Regions from separate parts of the Aquaspirillum sp. genome, predicted to be linked through region 1. Evidence: predicted binding sites of a transcription regulator. Region 1 holds the regulator's gene; the other holds the start of a gene.
What was found. The regulator NrdR, encoded in region 1, represses ribonucleotide reductase genes. The targets are predictions, from matches to a motif close to AAANACNATATATNGTNTTT.
Positions count from the first base shown of each region.

Region 2: the regulator NrdR is predicted to act here: its motif matches at 6,419-6,438, upstream of ACTBZS_RS02995 (ribonucleoside-diphosphate reductase subunit alpha).

Region 1 covers NZ_JBSQVP010000014.1:13,877-23,402, reverse strand. Annotated here, with positions in the region: gene ACTBZS_RS03965 (PHA/PHB synthase family protein) at 1-1,015, opposite strand, end outside; gene nadB (L-aspartate oxidase) at 1,049-2,656, opposite strand; gene glyA (serine hydroxymethyltransferase) at 2,840-4,087, shown strand; gene nrdR (transcriptional regulator NrdR) at 4,168-4,623, shown strand; gene ACTBZS_RS03945 (hypothetical protein) at 4,672-7,224, shown strand; gene ribD (bifunctional diaminohydroxyphosphoribosylaminopyrimidine deaminase/5-amino-6-(5-phosphoribosylamino)uracil reductase RibD) at 7,241-8,362, shown strand; gene ACTBZS_RS03935 (hypothetical protein) at 8,337-8,990, opposite strand; gene ACTBZS_RS03930 (C40 family peptidase) at 9,005-9,526, opposite strand, start outside; gene ACTBZS_RS03925 (ATP-binding cassette domain-containing protein) at 9,505-9,526, opposite strand, start outside.
Region 2 covers NZ_JBSQVP010000009.1:37,626-47,151, reverse strand. Annotated here, with positions in the region: gene ACTBZS_RS03020 (peptidoglycan DD-metalloendopeptidase family protein) at 1-479, opposite strand, end outside; gene ACTBZS_RS03015 (class I SAM-dependent methyltransferase) at 489-1,388, opposite strand; gene ACTBZS_RS03010 (DUF1415 domain-containing protein) at 1,385-1,945, opposite strand; gene ACTBZS_RS03005 (diguanylate cyclase) at 1,996-2,919, opposite strand; gene ACTBZS_RS03000 (response regulator) at 2,963-6,148, opposite strand; gene ACTBZS_RS02995 (ribonucleoside-diphosphate reductase subunit alpha) at 6,545-9,376, shown strand; gene ACTBZS_RS02990 (ribonucleotide-diphosphate reductase subunit beta) at 9,452-9,526, shown strand, end outside.

The DNA.
Region 1 (9,526 bases):
CATCTAAGAAAACTTCAATATCACCCGGACGGGAGAAATCAGTCAGGGTGGTTAATAAGGTTGCACCGGCAACTTCATCTCCGCGTTTTTGTGCTGCCAACCACGCCAAATACACCGTAGTCAGCGTGCCACCAATGCAATAGCCAGTGAGCAACACTTGTTCACTTTGCTGAATGTCTTTGGCCACCTGCACAATGCGGTCGATGCCCTCGGTGATGTAGTTATCAAATCCGACTTCTTTATCGTCGGGGCCGGGGTTTTTCCAACTGGTCACAAAGACGGAAAATCCTTGACTGACTAAATACTGAATCAGACTCTTTTTATTGTCTAAGTCTAAAACATAGTATTTGTTAATCCACGGCGATACGATGACCACAGGGATTTGTTTTACCGTAGGCGTGGTGGCCTCGTAGTGGATGACTTCCAATAACCGCCCACGATATACCACTGCCCCCGGTGTGGTAGCCAAATTTTTCCCGACTTGGAAAGCACTTAAATCGGTCATGGCAATATCACCGCGTGCAGCATCGCGTAAGAAATTACGCCAGCCTTCGCTTAAACTTTTACCGCCGCTTTCCTGTGCTTTGCGCTGCGCCACTGGGTTAGTGAGGAAAAAATTGTTGGGGGCAAGCGCATTTAACCCCTGCCGCAGCCAAAACGCGCTGCGGCTGCGTTCTTTATCGCTTAACTCTGGGGTGCGATAGAGCGCATCTTGCAGCCAATGGGTGTTTAATAGATACCATTGCTTTAACAAATCCCAGCCTAGCTCTTGCCACGCTGGATCTTTAAAGCGTTCATCTTCGGCTTGGGGTGGACAAACCGGCGGTAATTCTGTGCCGAGACAACGTGCTGCGGCATAGCTGTTTAATTTACCGACTTGTTGCCACCATTCTTGCCAACTCGCTGCCAGTTCATCGGGGTGTTTCCACCATGCCAGTGCCGCCTTGCGGGTAATCGCCTGTAGGCCGAACGGGTCGAATTGTTGTTGCCACGAAGTGCTCATTGTTTGAATCATCGCCGTTTTCCTTCCCAAATAAATGAAAGTCCGCTATGCAATCGGGACATGATCGGCTCGGCCAGCAAGAATGGTTTCTTCTGCTTCCGGTAACAAATCGGGATAGTCGCGGCTAAAGTGCAGGCCACGGCTTTCGTGCCGTTGCATGGCAGAACGTACGATTAACGCTGCGGTATCGACCAAATTACGCAATTCGATTAAATCATTCGAGACATGGAAGTGACGGTAATATTCCGTGATTTCTGTCCGCAATAATTCAATACGATGTAATGCGCGCTCGAGTCTTTTCGTTGTTCGCACGATACCGACATAATCCCACATACAGCGCCGCAGTTCATCCCAATTATGTGAAATTACCACTTCTTCATCGGGGTCGGTCACGCGGCTGTTGTCCCAATCGGGAATCGTTGGAATTAAGGTCGGCCCAGAGGCGAGGATGGCGCTGGCGGCGGCGCGGCCAATGACCATACATTCTAATAATGAGTTAGACGCTAAACGATTGGCGCCATGTAAGCCAGTGCACGACACTTCACCGACGGCATATAGGCTTTCGACATCGGTACGGCCTTGCAAATCGGTGATTAAACCACCGCAGGTATAGTGTGCCGCAGGGACAACCGGAATTGGCTCTTTGCAAATATCAATGCCTAAACTCAAGCAATGGGCGTGGATGGTGGGGAAATGTTCGCGGATAAAGCTTTCTGGTTTGTAAGAAATATCCAGATAAACACAGTCAAGACCGTGTTTTTTCATTTCAAAATCAATCGCACGCGCCACCACATCACGCGGTGCCAACTCTGCCCGTTCATCGTGGGCGGTCATAAAGCGGGTGCCATCTGGCAGCCGTAAAATACCGCCTTCGCCGCGCACGGCTTCGGAAATCAAAAACGATTTTGCATGAGGATGGTAGAGGCAGGTCGGATGGAATTGGATAAATTCCATGTTTCCGACACGACAACCCGCACGCCAGCCCATGGCAATGCCATCACCGGTCGCGGTGTCGGGGTTGGTCGTGTAGAGATAGACTTTGCCAGCGCCGCCGGTGGCTAATACGGTATGCGCCGCCGATAAGGTGATGACTTTATCGGTGTGTTTGTCTAACACATACGCCCCAAAGCAGCGTTTTCCTTTGAGTCCTAAACGGCGAGCGGTGATTAAGTCAATCGCCAGATGGTGTTCAAATAGGCTGATGTTGGGATGGGCTTTGATTTTTTGCCCTAAGGTTGAGGTAACCGCCGCGCCAGTGGCATCGGCAGCATGAATAATCCGGCGGTGGCTGTGTCCCCCTTCGCGGGTGAGGTGGAAACCACGATAGCTACTGACTTCGCTGTCGGCATCGCGAGTAAAGGGAACGCCAAGTGAGATCAGCCAATCAATGGCGGATTTGGAGTTTTCGACAATGAAGCGGGTGGTATCGGGGTTGCACAAACCAGCGCCTGCAATCAGGGTGTCGCCGATGTGGTCTTCAACTGAGTCATCAGTATCTAATACTGCCGCAATGCCACCTTGCGCCCACGAAGAACTGCCTTCCAATAAACTGCGTTTGGTGACCAACGCTACGCGCCGTGTTTCGGCTAAATGCAGCGCTAACGTCATTCCCGCCAGCCCACTACCAATAATCAGAACGTCAAATGAATGCATGGTGTTTGTTTGCAAAATGAAAAAGCACACCCGAGGCATTGTACGCTGATGCAGTGCAAGATGGCGCACGATTCGCACCACCAATCGAGTACATGAAAACGATTCAGGGGGCAAACGGGCGCAGCGGCGGCAAGTCTGGTAAAATCGGCGGCGTTTTTATCTCTTTTTGCTTGGAAAAGACCCATGTTCGCAGCCGACCAAACCATTGCACAATATGATCCTGAGCTTGCCGCAGCAATCGAGGCAGAAGTCCAGCGTCAAGAAGACCACATCGAACTGATCGCTTCAGAAAACTACACCAGCCCTGCGGTGATGGAAGCCCAAGGCTCACAACTGACCAACAAATACGCCGAAGGCTATCCGGGCAAACGCTTCTACGGTGGTTGTGACCATGTGGATGTGGTAGAACAACTGGCGATTGACCGCGTCAAACAACTGTTTGGTGCAGAATACGCCAACGTCCAACCGCATTCTGGCTCACAAGCCAACCAAGCGGTCTATTTCTCCATCCTCAAACCCGGTGACACCGTGATGGGCATGAACTTGGGTCATGGTGGACATTTGACCCACGGTAGCCCGGCTAACCTATCTGGCAAATTATTCAACATCGTTGCCTACGGTTTGAACGAAAACGAAGAAATCGACTACGACGACATGGAACGTGTCGCCACAGAAACCAAACCAAAACTGATTATTGGTGGTGCATCTGCGTATGCCTTGCGTTTTGATTTTGAACGCATGGGACAGATTGCCAAAAAAGTCGGCGCTTACTTCATGGTTGACATGGCACACTATGCTGGTTTGATTGCCGCCGGTGTGTATCCTAACCCTGTGCCACATGCCGATTTTGTCACCTCTACCACCCATAAAACCCTGCGTGGCCCACGCGGTGGGATTATTTTGGCGAAGGCTGAGTACGAAAAATCATTGAATTCCAATGTGTTCCCAACTCTACAGGGTGGTCCATTGATGCACGTTATCGCCGGTAAAGCGATTGCGTTTAAAGAAGCACTGCAACCTGAATTCAAAGCCTATCAAGAACAAGTGCTGAAAAATGCTGCAGCAATGGCGAACACATTGGCCAGCCGTGGCCTGCGTATTGTGTCGGGTCGCACTGAATCGCATGTGTTCTTAGTCGATTTGCGTCCAAAAGGCCTGACCGGTAAAGCGGCTGATGCTGCGCTGAATCGCGCTCATATCACCGTCAATAAAAATTCGATTCCAAACGATCCAGAAAGCCCATTTGTGACCTCGGGTATTCGGATTGGCTCGCCTGCGATTACCACCCGTGGTTTCAAAGAAGAAGAAGCCATCTTGGTAGCGAATTTAGTGGCGGATGTGTTGGATGCGCCGGAAGATGCAGCGGTTGCTGCGCGGGTGGCAGAACAAGCGACAGCGTTGTGCCGTCGTTTCCCTGTCTATGCCCGTTAATTTGTCAGATTGACTGATTAAAAAGCGGCGGGCGTGAGTCCGCCGCTTTTGCTGTTTTTTGATTAGGGTAAATCGCCGTCATGAAATGCCCGTTCTGCGGACACCTTGAAACACACGTGATTGATTCGCGTGTGACCGAAGAAAAAGACGCTATTCGCCGTCGCCGTCGATGTTTAGCGTGTGAGAAGCGTTTTACCACATTTGAAACTGCCGAAGTGCGTATGCCACAAGTGGTGAAACAAGGTGGTCATCGTGCCGATTTTTCAGAAGAAAAATTGCGAGTCAGTTTTTCGCGTGCGTTACATAAACGGCCGGTTTCCACTGAATCGGTCGATGAGGCAGTGCGCCGCATTCAACAAAAATTACTGGCCAGCGGCGCACGCGAGGTGACATCGCGCTTAATTGGTGAGATGGTGATGAAAGAATTGGGGCGTTTAGATAAAGTCGCCTATGTGCGATTTGCTTCGGTGTATCGAAGTTTTGAGGATGTCTCAGAGTTCTCCGAGGCGATAGAAGAATTATCGCGTGGTGCATAGCCAAGACGGCTATGTGTGTGTTTATTTTTTCTTGCAATGGATATTGGTATGCCTCCCCCGCCTAAAATAAAAATAGTGAAAACATTAAGTAAGCAATTACTGGTTCACGATGTGCGCGGAATGCCTCGCAGTTTGGCCGAACAAGGGGCAGAGGGTTTTCGATCGCTGTGTGATAGCTTTGATATCGAGGCAACGCGCCTTGAACAAACCTGTCCCGGTATTGAAAAAGCACTGGAGCAAAGTCCATTAGCGGCCTTACTGCGCGGTAAACTCGCCGAGCGTAACAATCAACACCGTTTCCGCCATGCCGCAGTGTATGTGTCATATATGCACAAAGAGCTGGCTTTTGTGCACCGCGCTCAATTTAGCGTTGAAGCTGGCGATAAGAATGCAGGAAAAGGTAAGCAGCCAAATACGCTGTTACTACCACATCGCATGTTGCTGCGCTACCTCGATATCCCGACCACATTACCACTGGCAGAGCAAACCACCGCCTTGCAAGGCATGGAGATTTGGTTAAGTTTGCATAATCAAACCCAGCTGTGGGGTGGAAAGCAATTTGATCAAGAATTACTGAACAGCTATTCCCTCGATTGGCCTTACGCCATTTTTGCTTTGCAAAAAATCGTTGATGTCCTACAAAATTGGTCATCACGTTGCACCGATGAAAAATCCGCCACCCTTGATGCCTTATGGGCGCTATTACTCTTATGTGCCCCACATGGCTCGTCTGGTGTCACCGAACATATTTTATTAACCGAATGGGGTGTGCCGTATGCTGAGGCACAAGAGATTGCAAAAGCGTATCGCGATAATCTCGTCTATCCCACTGAATTGTTTCACTTTGCCCCGCTGCATCCCGCACAACAAGCGCGTTTTGAGCACGGAGAAGAGGCTTGCTGTTTAGAAATCGACAGCAATCTGTTCCCAAGTGCAATCGGTGGTTTCCAACGTGCCTATCTGCAACAAGCCTTATTTCCTGATAGCCAAACTGATCAACCGCTTTTACCCTCGCTATTCGATTACTTCTCTTTTGCGGTGTGTCATTTAGCGGAAACTTTTGCTGAATTACTGCCGCAGCGTTTGGCTGAAGAGGTGGAATTTGCCCAACTGTTTGCCATTGCGCCGGATGACATTCAAATCACCATCGGCCAAACTGAAGCAACAGCACTGGCCACCCCTGTTTTGCGGATGACAGAATTGGCGGTGTTGACCATTCAACAAGCCGTGGTCGATTTTTGCTCGGATTGGTCACAACAAAGTTTGACGTTGGCATTGCAAAAGCAAAGTTTGGCGGGGTTGATTGGTTTACAAACCAAATTGCTGCCTGAGCATCAACACCACAGCGCGATTACACAATTGATGCAGCAGCTGTTACAAGCACAGGCCTATATTGGTTTGAAACAAGCGCATAGCTTTGCACAATGGCAACAACAATGGCACGAAAAATTAGACACTTTGCAACAGCTGACGGCAGAAGAAAACGATGCCCAAGCGGATGAACGCAGAAAAAATCAGCTGAAAACCACGTTGGCTGCTTTACATGAACATAGTCAAACCGTGTTGAGCACCTTTTTCCCTGAATTACAAACCGTTGATAATCAAGCGCATAGTGAACAGCAATTACGCGATTTATTGGCGAGGCCAGAACTGTCCAGCGCATTGCGTGGTGCATTACAACAATGGCAACAACATTATCAAGCGCGTGTGCAACAGCAGCAATTGCCTTCGCTTGAACAGTTACAAGCGGTACTTGAACAGGCCAACCAAGATTTTCAACATCTGTGCCATATTACCGATCATCGCCAACAACAATGGGCACACACGCTGGCTGATTTAACAGCAAAAATTGTGCAATTACCGTTGCAATTTCCACTGCAAACATTGGCACCCATTGAAAATGAAATCACCGAACTTGCTGAACCGGATAATGCTGCTAATAGCCAAGAGCAAGTGCGTAAAGTTCAGAAAAAATTAGATAAAGCCAATAAAGTGATTCATGACCTCAATCGTTCGATTGAAGGATATGAAAAACAAAAGCGGCATTGGCTAGAAACTGAAGCGAAATTGCGTAGCGAATGCCGCAAACTTGAGCAAACCCGCCCTGCTTGTTTAACGCTGCCGGGGGGAAATACGTTGGCTGATTTGGCCAGTGGCTTAGTCAGAATGTTAGGCTCAGATAAAAGCCCAGAGGCGGTATTAGATGCAGCCAGTCGGTTTTGTGAAAATAAATTATTGGTCTTAGACAGTGCCCGCCATAGCGCAAGAAATTACATGCGTAACGAGTATAGCCCACAGGATTTGATGCAGTCTTTGCTAAAATTAGCGTTGGAGTATTTGCCCAATTATCTGGCCGGTGGTGATAATGTGGCACGTAATGTCTTTGGACAAAGTTATAGTGCGCGAGAATCAGATACTGTAAAAAACGATAAAAGAATGCGTGAACAACGTGAGTTTTTTTTCAAAGGACAAAAGCGTTTATTTCAAAAACATTTGAGCTTGAACAGCTATTTACGTTTGTATTTTGAAGTTGAACAAGACCATGAGCAAATTGTGATTGCTTATTTAGGTGAGCATTTAGATTGCACCATGACCAATTAAACTAGGTGAAAATGTGATGGCATTCGTTGATGTCGATGAAAAATGGATGGCAAAGGCATTGCAACTCGCCGAGCGAGGGATCTACACCACCTCACCGAATCCCCGCGTGGGTTGTGTCATTGTGCGTGATGGTGTGTGTGTTGGCGAGGGATGGCATCACCAAGCTGGGACGCCTCATGCCGAAGTGCATGCGCTACGAATGGCTGCCGACTTAGCACAAGGCGCAACCGCTTATGTCACGTTAGAGCCATGTAGTCACTTTGGCCGAACTCCGCCGTGTGCTGATGCGCTTATCACGGCTGGGGTCAAGCGTGTGGTGGCCGCGATGACCGACCCCAATCCACTGGTAGCGGGACAAGGTTTAGCGCGTTTAGCGGCGGCAGGGATTGAGGTTGCCGTGGGTGTGTTACAAGCACCCGCGATGCAACTCAACCGTGGCTTTATCTCACGCATGACCAGAAAAAAACCGTGGGTGACGCTCAAGATTGCGGCCAGTTTAGACGGCAAAACGGCATTAAAAAATGGTGAAAGTCAGTGGATTACTGGCCCAGCGGCGCGGCAAGATGTGCATCAATTACGCGCTCGCCATTGCGCCATTATGACGGGCAGCGGTACTGTGATTGCAGACGATCCGCAATTAACGGTCAGAAATTTTGAAACAATAAGACAACCTAAAAGGGTCGTCATTGATAGCAAGCTAAAAACCGCTGCAACAGCAAAAATCTATCAACAACAAGACGTTGCACAAACTTATCTCTACACCACCAATCAAACACCAGCCCAACAACAAACATTTGGCAATCAAGGTGTGAAAGTCATTGCATTACCGGCAATTGCAGCATCCCATGTCGATTTATCTCAAGTGCTAACGCATTTGGCTGCCGAGGGAATGAATGAAGTCATGGTTGAAGCGGGGGCAATGCTTAATGCAGTTTTATTGCAGTCGGGTTTGATTGATGAGGTCGTGTTATATCTGGCACCAACCTTTTTGGGCGACAGCGCACAAGGTCTTTTTGCTGGCATTGAGCTTACTACGCTGACCCAACAATATCGTTTTACAGTGAATGATATTCGTGCATTGGGTCAAGATTTACGGTTGACTTTAACACCGGCTACGGCTTCCGCATTGCCAATTTAACATAAATGGCATCTTGCCCAGTTTTTAATTCACTGATCCCAACATAATCAAAAGCATTATAGCCAAATAACTGGCTATTTAATGTCGGAGCAAGGGAAGGCACTTGGTCTAAACGAATCGATAGTACCTGCCCTTGTATCCGCGCATAAGACATTTTCTCAACTAAATCTCGCATCACTTGATCGCCCGTTGCAAGACTCACCGCACCAATCGCCATATTGCCTAAAATGCGCACGAGGGCATTTTCTGATACTGCTTGCGACGATTGCTTAAAAGAAATATGCACTGTGCGATTCGGCCAATCTACCGGCAAAAATTGAAACTCCAGCTGATGTTTTGCAGCGATGCCTTTGTCGCTTCGCAAAAATACAATGCCTTTTTCTGGTGTTAACTGAATATCTTCGATAATAAGTGATTCACTTTTTACACTGTTTTGCAGTCTCTGCAAAATAAGGTTTTTAGGTAAAACCACCCCTTCCCGATTTAACCCCGGCAGTTTTGAAGCAAATTCCTTCATCTTAAGATAAAAGGCAATGATTTGGTCTTGTTCTTGTGCTTGTGTTAATTGGGTTGATAATAAGCCTAATCCACTCACCAACAACACAGATAACCAACGACGACGAGACATCATTTTATCCCTTTCTAATCGAAAATTGTTCTTGCCCCGTCAAAACGGGCGGCAAAGTAACTGTTTTGTAAACTTTCCACTCGAATCGTGCTGTTTGTGCGTGGAGCATGAATAAACTTGCCATCACCAATATAGATACCCATGTGCGAATAAGGGCGATTCATGGTATTAAAGAAAACCATATCGCCAGCTCTTAATTTTTCGCGTGAAATCTGGCGTGTTCTTGCTGCAATTTCTGCCGCATTATGCGGCAAAGAAACACCGACAGCATTTTTATAAATAAAAGCTGCCATGCCACTGCAATCTAAACCTGCTTCTGGATTTTTGCCACCAAATTGATAGCCCACGTCTAATAGCCCTAAGGCATACATCACAATTTCTCTGCTATCACCAGAAGCTTCAATATTAGCCAAACTTAAATTAGGCTTTGTTTTGGTGATTTTAGTTGGTGGCTTTTTACCGCTGGTTTTAGTCGGTGTTGAACTACAAGCGGCAAGCACTAAAGCCATGATGGCTACTGTGATAAGCTGCGTTTG
Region 2 (9,526 bases), on a different contig from region 1:
ACTACCTTACCGGGGGCAGCAGCTAAAATCGGAGTCCCCACTGCGCCAGCAATATCCACCCCATTGGTGGTTGTATTGAAATTCCCAAGTTTGCCACCGGTCACCGGCATGGCTAAGCGGATACCCGCTTGTGCAGGGGTTACAACAGGGTCTTTTGGTGTGGGGCGTAACACTGGGGCACGGGGCGTCGTGGTTGGGTTTGCCGCAACAGTGGGAGGTGCCACTCGCAACACCTGTCCCACTTCAATTTGGCTGGCGTCGGCAAGATTGTTCCACTTCACCAAGGTACTGACACTCTGCCCCCAACGCTTTGCAATCCGAAATAAGGTATCGCCAGCCTGAACGCGATAATAGCCCGGTTCAACCGGTGCATTGACATCGACACCGGCGGAAGGTGTGGTTGAAGACGCACATCCATACAGCACACTCAAGGCTAAGGCGGCAACGGCAAGGGGGCGGAGGAAATCAGCAGCAGTCATGGAAACCGATTATACAGCTTCTTGCTCACCTTGGGCGGCAACGGGCATGTCTGGCAAAAAGCGGGGGGTCAGTTCTTCCAATCCAAATTCTTGCAAAATGGCTAACAAACGTTGCTGTGCATTCCCACGCCGTTGACCGGTATAACGGGCAATAATCAGCTCATTTTTCATCGAATGTTCCCACCCGACTAATTCGGTCACCGTCACCTGATAGCCATAGGCTTCTAACGCCAAACAGCGCAAGACATTGGTGAGGTGGCTACCAAATTCACGCGTGTGGATGGCATGCCGCCACATTTCAGACAATGGAGTTTGTCCCAACATCTTATTTTTATGTTGGCGTAACACAGCAGCGACCTCAGCCTGACAACACGGCACCAAGACAATAAAACGGGCTTTTTTATGCAAGGCAAAGCGGATGGCATCATCAGTTGCCGTATTGCACGCATGTAACGCCGTCACCATGTCGATTTGCGCGGGCAAGTCTGTCGAGGTGATCGACGCTTCGACGCTGAGATTCAGAAAACGCATCCGAGGGAACTGTAAATGAGCGGCCAATTCTTCCGACCGCTGTACCAGTTCTTGCCGTGTCTCAATCCCAAAAATATGGCCGACCTCACGTTGTTTGAAAAACAAATCGTACAGGATAAAACCAAGATACGACTTCCCTGCCCCATGATCGGCAAGGGTACAGGGTGCAGCAGCGTCTGCCAGTTCCTGCAATAAAGGCTCGATAAATTGGTAGAGATGATAAACCTGTTTCAGTTTACGGCGGCTGTCTTGGTTGAGCTGTCCATCACGGGTCAGGATATGCAACGCTTTTAATAACTCAACCGATTGGCCCTCGCGGACTTCGGGCGGCAACACGGTTGGCCGATAGCTGATATGTTTCTTCTTTTTGTCGCTCATACCGAAGGCTTCCATGTTGGAATGTCGAGTGCTTGCCAGCCTGCCAAACCGATTTTTTCCATCGTAGCGATATTGCGTTCAAAAATAGTATCGGGGTTGTCGATTTGACTCACCACCCGCGCAATACTCTCCTCGCGAATCAAGTGTAATGTGGGATAGGGAGAACGATTGGTATAGTTGCTGATGTCGTCTGGCTCAGTATCAGCAAACTGAAAATCAGGGTGAAAGCTGGCCACTTGGATCACGCCTTCTAAGCCCTGATCGGCTGGCGCTGCTTCGGCGATTTGCAGCACATCATTAAATTCTAAGAAATCAGGGAATAAAGTCGGGTGAATCAATAAGGTGGTGTCGATTTCACTGGCTGGTGTTGCCGCCAACAGCGCTAACTCATCGTCCAGTTCTTCTAAAAACTGATCGAGATGTTGCGCTTGGCTGACCACAAAGCGAATTTGGTTTTTGACATACACGGCTTTGGCAAATGGGCACAAATTCAGCCCAATTACCGCCTTCTCTAGCCACACTTTGGTTGCGGCAATCACGTCTTCTGGCGTAGTCATCTGCAATTCCTGACAAAAGCACCAGTTTAACGCAACCAGCCACAAGGGATTTAGCCAATCTCAGTCCGGTTACGTCCAGAGTGTTTAGCACGATACAAGGCCTGATCGGCACGCTCTAACAAACTCTCGGGTGCCAAATCAGCATGAGGCGCCAGTGAAGCCAAGCCGATACTGGCAGTGATGATGTTAGCCGTGGGAGAAGCCAGATGGGGCATGGCCATTTCTGCCAACGCCTGATGGATTTTATTTGCCACAACAAGGGCATGTTCGCTGTCAGTTTCAGATAGCAACACAGCAAATTCTTCGCCACCATAGCGTGCAGCAAGGTCGCTGCTGCGTTGAATGGTTTGATTTAACAAACCACCAAAGCGGCGTAGGGCTTCATCACCAGCTTGATGCCCATAGTGGTCGTTGTAGAGTTTGAAGTGATCAATATCAATCAACATCAAGCTCAAAGGGCGTTGGTTACGCTGACAACGACGCCATTCCCGCTGATATTGCTCGTCAAAACAACGGCGGTTACCGATACAGGTCAGACCATCCGACAAAGTAAGGCGGCGTAACAAGTCGGTTTGCCGTTTTAAGGTTAAGTGAGTGCGTACCCGTGCTTGCACAATCGAGGGGTTGACCGGTTTGCTGATGAAATCCACCGCGCCAATATCAAGCGCCCGTGTTTCATCTTGGGCATCAGTAAGCGCAGTAATAAAGATAATCGGGATATCTGCCGTCAACGGGTCGTGTTTGAGTGTAGAACAGACCGTATAACCGTCCATCTCGGGCATCACCGCATCCAATAAAATCAGATCAGGAGCTCGAGTTTGTGCCAACTCAATTGCCTTATCCCCTTTCAAAGCAAACAACACTTCGTGTTGTTCCTTCAAAATATTGTTCAATACCAGCACGTTTTCCATCATGTCATCCACAATCAGAATACGGCCGCGTAAAGGCAGGTCGGTCGAAAACGAAGTTGGCATCAGATTAGGGCTCTCGGCAAGTCAGGTTAACAACAGATGATGTTCAACTGGTGGGAAGTTGCTTAAGTGCGGTTTCAAAGTCGAGTGACTCCACCGCAGTAAGCAAAGCCGCCGCCGCTGTTTTGCCTAACGTGGCTTCCCAGCGCGGTAAATCGTTGCGAATCATCTCCAGCGCGGCAAGATTATATTCCAGTAACAAAGCACGTAAGGCATTTATTTCTGTGTGATTGAAGGTGGCATGTACCTCATCATTTGCATGAGAGGCGTTCTCATTCTTAAGCTGTTGTTGAATTAAGTGCGCCGATTGCACCACTTCTTCTAATGCAGTGCGTAAGCGGAAGCATTCTTGCGCCCGAGGGAAGGGCGCGGCAGCTTTCGCCGCCGATTCTGCTTGCGCGACACAATCGGCAAGATGCACCGCGCCAAGGTTTGCCGCTGCACCGCGTAGGCGGTGCAAAATCTGTACTGTTTGTTCTTGTCGGCCAGCTTCCCAATGCTGTAACGCATCTTCAATACTGTCTTGCTGTGTTTCGGCAAAACGCACCAGTAATTGCGCTAACAAGCGGGCATCACCAACCCGCGCCAGCGAAGCCGCGACATCAATACCAGCCAATTGATCGGGTAAACGGAACTCGGTTTTTGTCACCGCGACGGCAGCAGGCAACAACGGTTGCACTTGGTAGCCTGTGGTTTCCAATAGGGTTTGGAACAAAATATCCGCTTCTACTGGTTTACTGACATGGGCATTCATTCCGGCATCCAAGGCTTCTTGCCGATCACTGACCATCGCGTTGGCTGTCATGGCAATAATCGGTAGTTCGGTCAAGCCTAAGCCTTGACGAATGGCGCGGGTGGCGGTGTAGCCATCCATCACCGGCATTTGCACATCCATTAACACTGCATCAAACGCCGTTGGCTTGCGTTTCAAACATTGCACCGCTTCACGGCCATTTTCTGCCACTTCCACCATCGCACCGGCACGCCCCAATAACTGACAGGCCACTAACTGGTTGATTTCATTATCTTCCACCAGTAATACACGCATTCCCTGCAAGCGGCCTTCAAGCTGACTGATTTTGGCAGGCGTATCAGGCGAGCGCGGTTGTTGGCCTTGATTGCGCGCACGAATCACCGCATCGAACACCATTGATGGCGTCACCGGCTTGGACAACAGACCATTGAGCTCTAAGTCGCCGGCGGCTTGTTCTAATTCTTCTAAGTTGGCCGCAGTCAGCATCAAAATCACCGGTGGTAGTTGGCTTGGGTGATGCTGCTGTGCATACCGCATCATCTCTAGGCCATCCATCCCCGGCATTTGCCAATCTAAAAATAATAGATCGTAGCTTTGCTGAGGTTGATTGAGATACGACAAGCCTTCCTCTGCCGAAGCAGCCAAATCGGCGCCCCAACCAAACGACCGGCAGAGCTGTTGCAACACCACACGCGATGTTTCGTTGTCATCGACAATCAACACGTTAAGCGCGTGCATCTCATGGCGGACTGGCGCTGGTTTGATGGTGCTGCTATCGGGTAAGCGGCGGAATTGGGCAGTAAAGCGGAAAGTGCTGCCCTGACCAAGCTGGCTTTCCACCAAAATCTCGCCATCCATCATGTGCACCAGCCGTTGACTAATGACCAATCCCAAACCCGTCCCGCCAAAGCGGCGGGTGGTGGAGGCATCGGCCTGACTGAAAGCATTAAACAGATTGCGTAATTGCTCGGGACTCATCCCGATACCCGTATCACGGACAACAAAGCCCAATTCGACCCGATCCATTTCTTGCCGCAGTAATTGAATACTGAGCACCACTTCTCCGGCGTGGGTGAACTTAATCGCATTGCCGGTTAAATTGATTAACACCTGCTGCAAGCGCAAGGCATCACCGGCCAACTGCCGAGGGACATCAGGATCGATTTGAAAGATGGTTTCAATGCCTTTATCGCGGGCATTGGTGGACATAATCGCGCTTAAATTACGCAATAACTCATCCATCGCAAACGGCACATCCTCTAACTCCAGACGGCCGGCCTCGATTTTCGAAAAATCCAAAATATCATTCAAAATACCTAATAACGAACGGGCAGAGCGTTGAATTTTGTCGAGATAATCACGCTCACGCTGGCCCAATTCGCCATCTTCCATCAATTGCGCCAGCCCCAAAATCGCGTTCATTGGCGTGCGAATCTCATGGCTCATATTGGCTAAAAACTCGCCCTTGGCTTGACTGGCGCGTTCGGCATCTTCTTTGGCACGCAAGAGTGCCGCTTCGTTATTGCGAAGTGCCCGTTCTTGTGCATCGCGCTGTGATAATTGTTTTTGCAACAAATAGTGCGCTAACCAAATTGAACAAATAAAAATCAACCAACCAAAGCCAACAATCCAAGCATTGCGCTGCCAGTTCTGCAAAATCACCTCTTTTTCACGGGTGACATACATATAAAACGGATAACGCTGGATACGCTGCATGTGGGCTAAACGAACTTTACCGTCGAGTCCCTGATCGACTTCAAATTGCACACTTTGGTGTTGGAACCAACTTTCTGGGCCAATCAATGGTGTACCAATACGCGACAAAACCAGCGGTGTCCGTGTCACTAACGTGCGATTGTGATGCGCTAAGGCAACAGCAGCATCGGGTAAACCGCGTAATTGATCGAGACGATAGGCCAATTTAATGATGTCAATCGCCGCCACCACCACGCCGGCAAACTCACCATCGCTGGTTTCTAAGCGCCGGCTAATGGTGAACACCTTAGCCCCAGGTCGTAAAGCAGAGTCAAAGACCGGACTGACATAGGGCTTAAACAGCGTATTTTTTTGGTGAAAAACAAAATAAGGGCGTTGCTGTAGATTGAGCTGTTGTTCTGCCAAGGCAGAATTGCGAGCAAAACCATCGCGGTCAATCACGACAATATGTTGTAGATAGGGGGTTTGTTGTATCCGCACATCAATCGCGGTGCGAATGGCCTCAGTGACATGCAACACATCTTGATTGCGAACATGGCGCTGGGTGATTTCTAACACGCTGTCGAGGCCATCGAATGATTGTTCGATAAAGGCCTGATAGGTGAGCGAAAGATTCGTCGCACCGGCATAGGCTTGGGCAATATCACGCTGGCGGCTACTGTAAAGCCACAGCCCATAGAGGACGGTGATAAATAGCGTCAGCACGATGGTGGCTAATGTAAGCCCACGCCGTAGGGAAAGAGTTCGTAGAGAAACAAGCATGCTAATACGCTGCTTAAATCGAAAAAGTAGACTGACAATTTACCATTATCATGGTGCTTTCTGCCATGCTTTTACAATTTGAGATACTTTCATTATGCCGTTTTATTGTTTTGCCAGACTAAAGAAAACTTTTTCTGCAGCGTCATAACCCACTTTGCTTAGCGTGTTGGTATCGGTTGTGGCAACTTCAGCACATGGCGAATTTTGAGCTGTCTGTCAAGATTGTGTTGTCCCGCGCAACCCACTACAATTTGTGCCATTAAACAACGACACAACTATATGTTGTGTTTTTTTGTTGCGTTCTGCCGTATTAAAAACTGCGCTTGTACCTGAATTTTTGCGGTTTTTTTCCAGCTTAATTCCCCTTTTTCGCCTTTATTTCAGAGAGATCGCTGCATGTCCACGTCTGTTGCCGATTCCGCACGTCAATCGTATGCCAACTACAAAACCATTCGTCGCAATGGCGCAGTGGTTGATTTTGAACCTTCGAAAATTTCCGTTGCCATGAGCAAGGCCTTTCTTGCCGTCAGCGGTCAACGTGGGTTGAGCAGTGCCCGTATTCGGGATGAAGTGGCTGTGTTAACCGAGCAGGTGGTCAGTGCACTCTTGCGTCGTAAGCCAGAAGGTGGCGCGATTCACATTGAAGAAATTCAAGACCAAGTTGAATTGGCGCTGATGCGTTCAGGAGAACACGAAGTGGCACGCGCCTATGTTTTGTATCGTGAAGAACGCTCACGTCAACGCGCCCAACAAAAAGCACAAGCCGCCGAACCCGTCGAGGTGCCGGTGTTGCATGTGGTGGATCGTCACGGGCAGAGCCAGCCATTGGATATGGCACAACTGCGCGCCCTGATTACGGCGGCGTGTGAAGGCTTAGAAACCGAAACCCAACCTGAACACATTCTCAGCGAAACGCTGAAGAACCTGTATGACGGGGTGTCAGTGGATGAGGTGAATAAATCCGCCATCTTGGCCGCGCGCGCCATGATTGAGCAAGATCCAGCCTATGACAAAGTCACTGCCCGCTTATTGCTGAACACCATCCGCCTCGATATTTTGGGTGAAACCATCAGCCCAAGCGACATGGCCGTGCGTTATCCCGATTATTTCGTGTCGTTTATCCGTCGTGGTATTGATGCCGAGCTGTTAGATGAACGCTTAGCCGAATATGACTTGCCACGCTTGGGCGAGGCATTACAACCAGAACGTGACAACCAATTTGGCTATCTCGGCCTACAAACCCTGTTTGATCGCTATTTCTTACACATCGACGGTCAGCGTATCGAAATGCCACAGGCGTTCTTTATGCGGGTAGCGATGGGGCTGGCGCTGAATGAAAGCGACCGGAATGCACGCGCAATTGAGTTCTATCAGGTGTTGTCCTCGTTTGACTTTATGTCATCGACGCCCACCCTCTTTAACTCCGGCACCCGCCGCAGTCAGTTGTCTAGCTGTTATCTGACAACGATTTCGGATGATCTCGATGGGATTTACGAAGGAATTAAAGAAAACGCGCTATTGTCCAAATTTGCCGGTGGCTTGGGCAATGACTGGACAGCGGTACGGGCATTAGGCAGCCATATCAAAGGCACAAATGGTAAATCGCAAGGCGTGGTGCCGTTCTTAAAAGTGGTGAATGACACTGCGGTGGCGGTGAACCAAGGCGGTAAACGCCGTGGTGCGGTGTGTGCCTATTTAGAGACATGGCACTTAGACATTGAAGAATTCTTAGAACTGCGGAAGAACACCGGCGATGACCGCCGCCGCACGCATGATATGAACACCGCCAACTGGATTCCCGACTTGTTTATGAAACGAGTGATGGAAAATGGCGAGTGGACGTTGTTCACCCCAAGCGAATGCCCAGATTTACACGACAAATACGGTAATGAATTTGAACAAGCCTATCTTGCCTATGAAGCGAAAGCCGCACGTGGTGAGATCAAGATGTTCAAAAAACTGCCAGCGGTGACGCTGTGGCGCAAGATGTTGTCGATGTTGTTCGAAACCGGCCACCCTTGGCTGACTTTCAAAGACCCTTGCAACCTGCGTAGCCCACAACAACACATGGGCGTGGTGCATAGTTCTAACTTGTGTACCGAAATCACCCTGAACACCAACGAAGAAGAAATTGCGGTGTGTAATTTGGGTTCGGTAAATTTGGTCAACCACATGCGTGATGGCGAACTCGATAGCGAGAAGCTCAAACGCACCATCCGTACCGCGATGCGGATGTTGGACAATGTGATCGACATCAATTTCTATCCGGTGCAAAAAGCCCGTAATGCCAACTTGAAACACCGCCCTGTCGGTTTGGGCATTATGGGTTTCCAAGATTGTTTGCACTTAAAACGTGTGCCGTATGCCAGCCATGAAGCGGTTGACTTTGCCGACCGTTCGATGGAGTTGGTGGCCTATCATGCGTATTGGGCATCGACAGAGCTGGCGCAGGAACGGGGCCGTTATGCGTCCTATCCGGGCAGTTTGTGGGATCGTGGCATTTTGCCGCAGGATTCGATTGGCTTATTGGCCGACACCCGTGGGCAATATTTACAGATGGATCGCTCAAGCCGCTTAGATTGGGCTGAACTGCGGTCGCGGATTGCCGAACATGGGATGCGTAATTCCAATTGTTTGGCGATTGCCCCCACCGCCACCATTGCCAACATTATTGGCGTTTCCGCCTCGATTGAACCGACCTATCAAAACTTGTTTGTGAAATCGAACTTGTCTGGTGAATTCACAGTGGTGAACGAATATCTGGTGCGTGATTTGAAAGCGCGGGGGTTGTGGGATGAGGTGATGGTATCGGATTTGAAATACTTTGATGGCAGCCTTGGCCCGATTGACCGTGTCCCCGCCGATTTGCGTGCTGTGTATGCCACTGCCTTTGAAATTGATCCTCGCTGGCTGGTTGATGCCGCCAGCCGCCGGCAAAAATGGATTGACCAAGCACAGTCGTTAAACATTTATATGGCAGGTGCGTCGGGTAAGAAATTGGATGAGTTGTACAAACATGCTTGGGTGAGCGGTTTGAAAACCACCTATTACCTGCGTACGTTGGCGGCAACGGCGGCGGAGAAATCAACGGGTCGCGGCGGTGAATTGAACGCCGTCCCTGCGGCAGCGTCTTACACTGCCCCCCCAACAGCGGCTGAGCCGGAATTACCAGCAACCGATATGAAATTCTGCTCCATCGACAACCCTGATTGTGAGTCGTGCCAGTAAACGCAGCGTAAAAAATCATTTGGATTTGGCGCGGTGTGAGCTGCGCCAAATTCTTAAAAAAATTGGAGAGTGATTGTGAGTTTAAGTTTTGATGATGTGGCTGTGGCCAGCCCAACGAGTAACGAAGGTCGTGTGAATGCCGTCGATAAG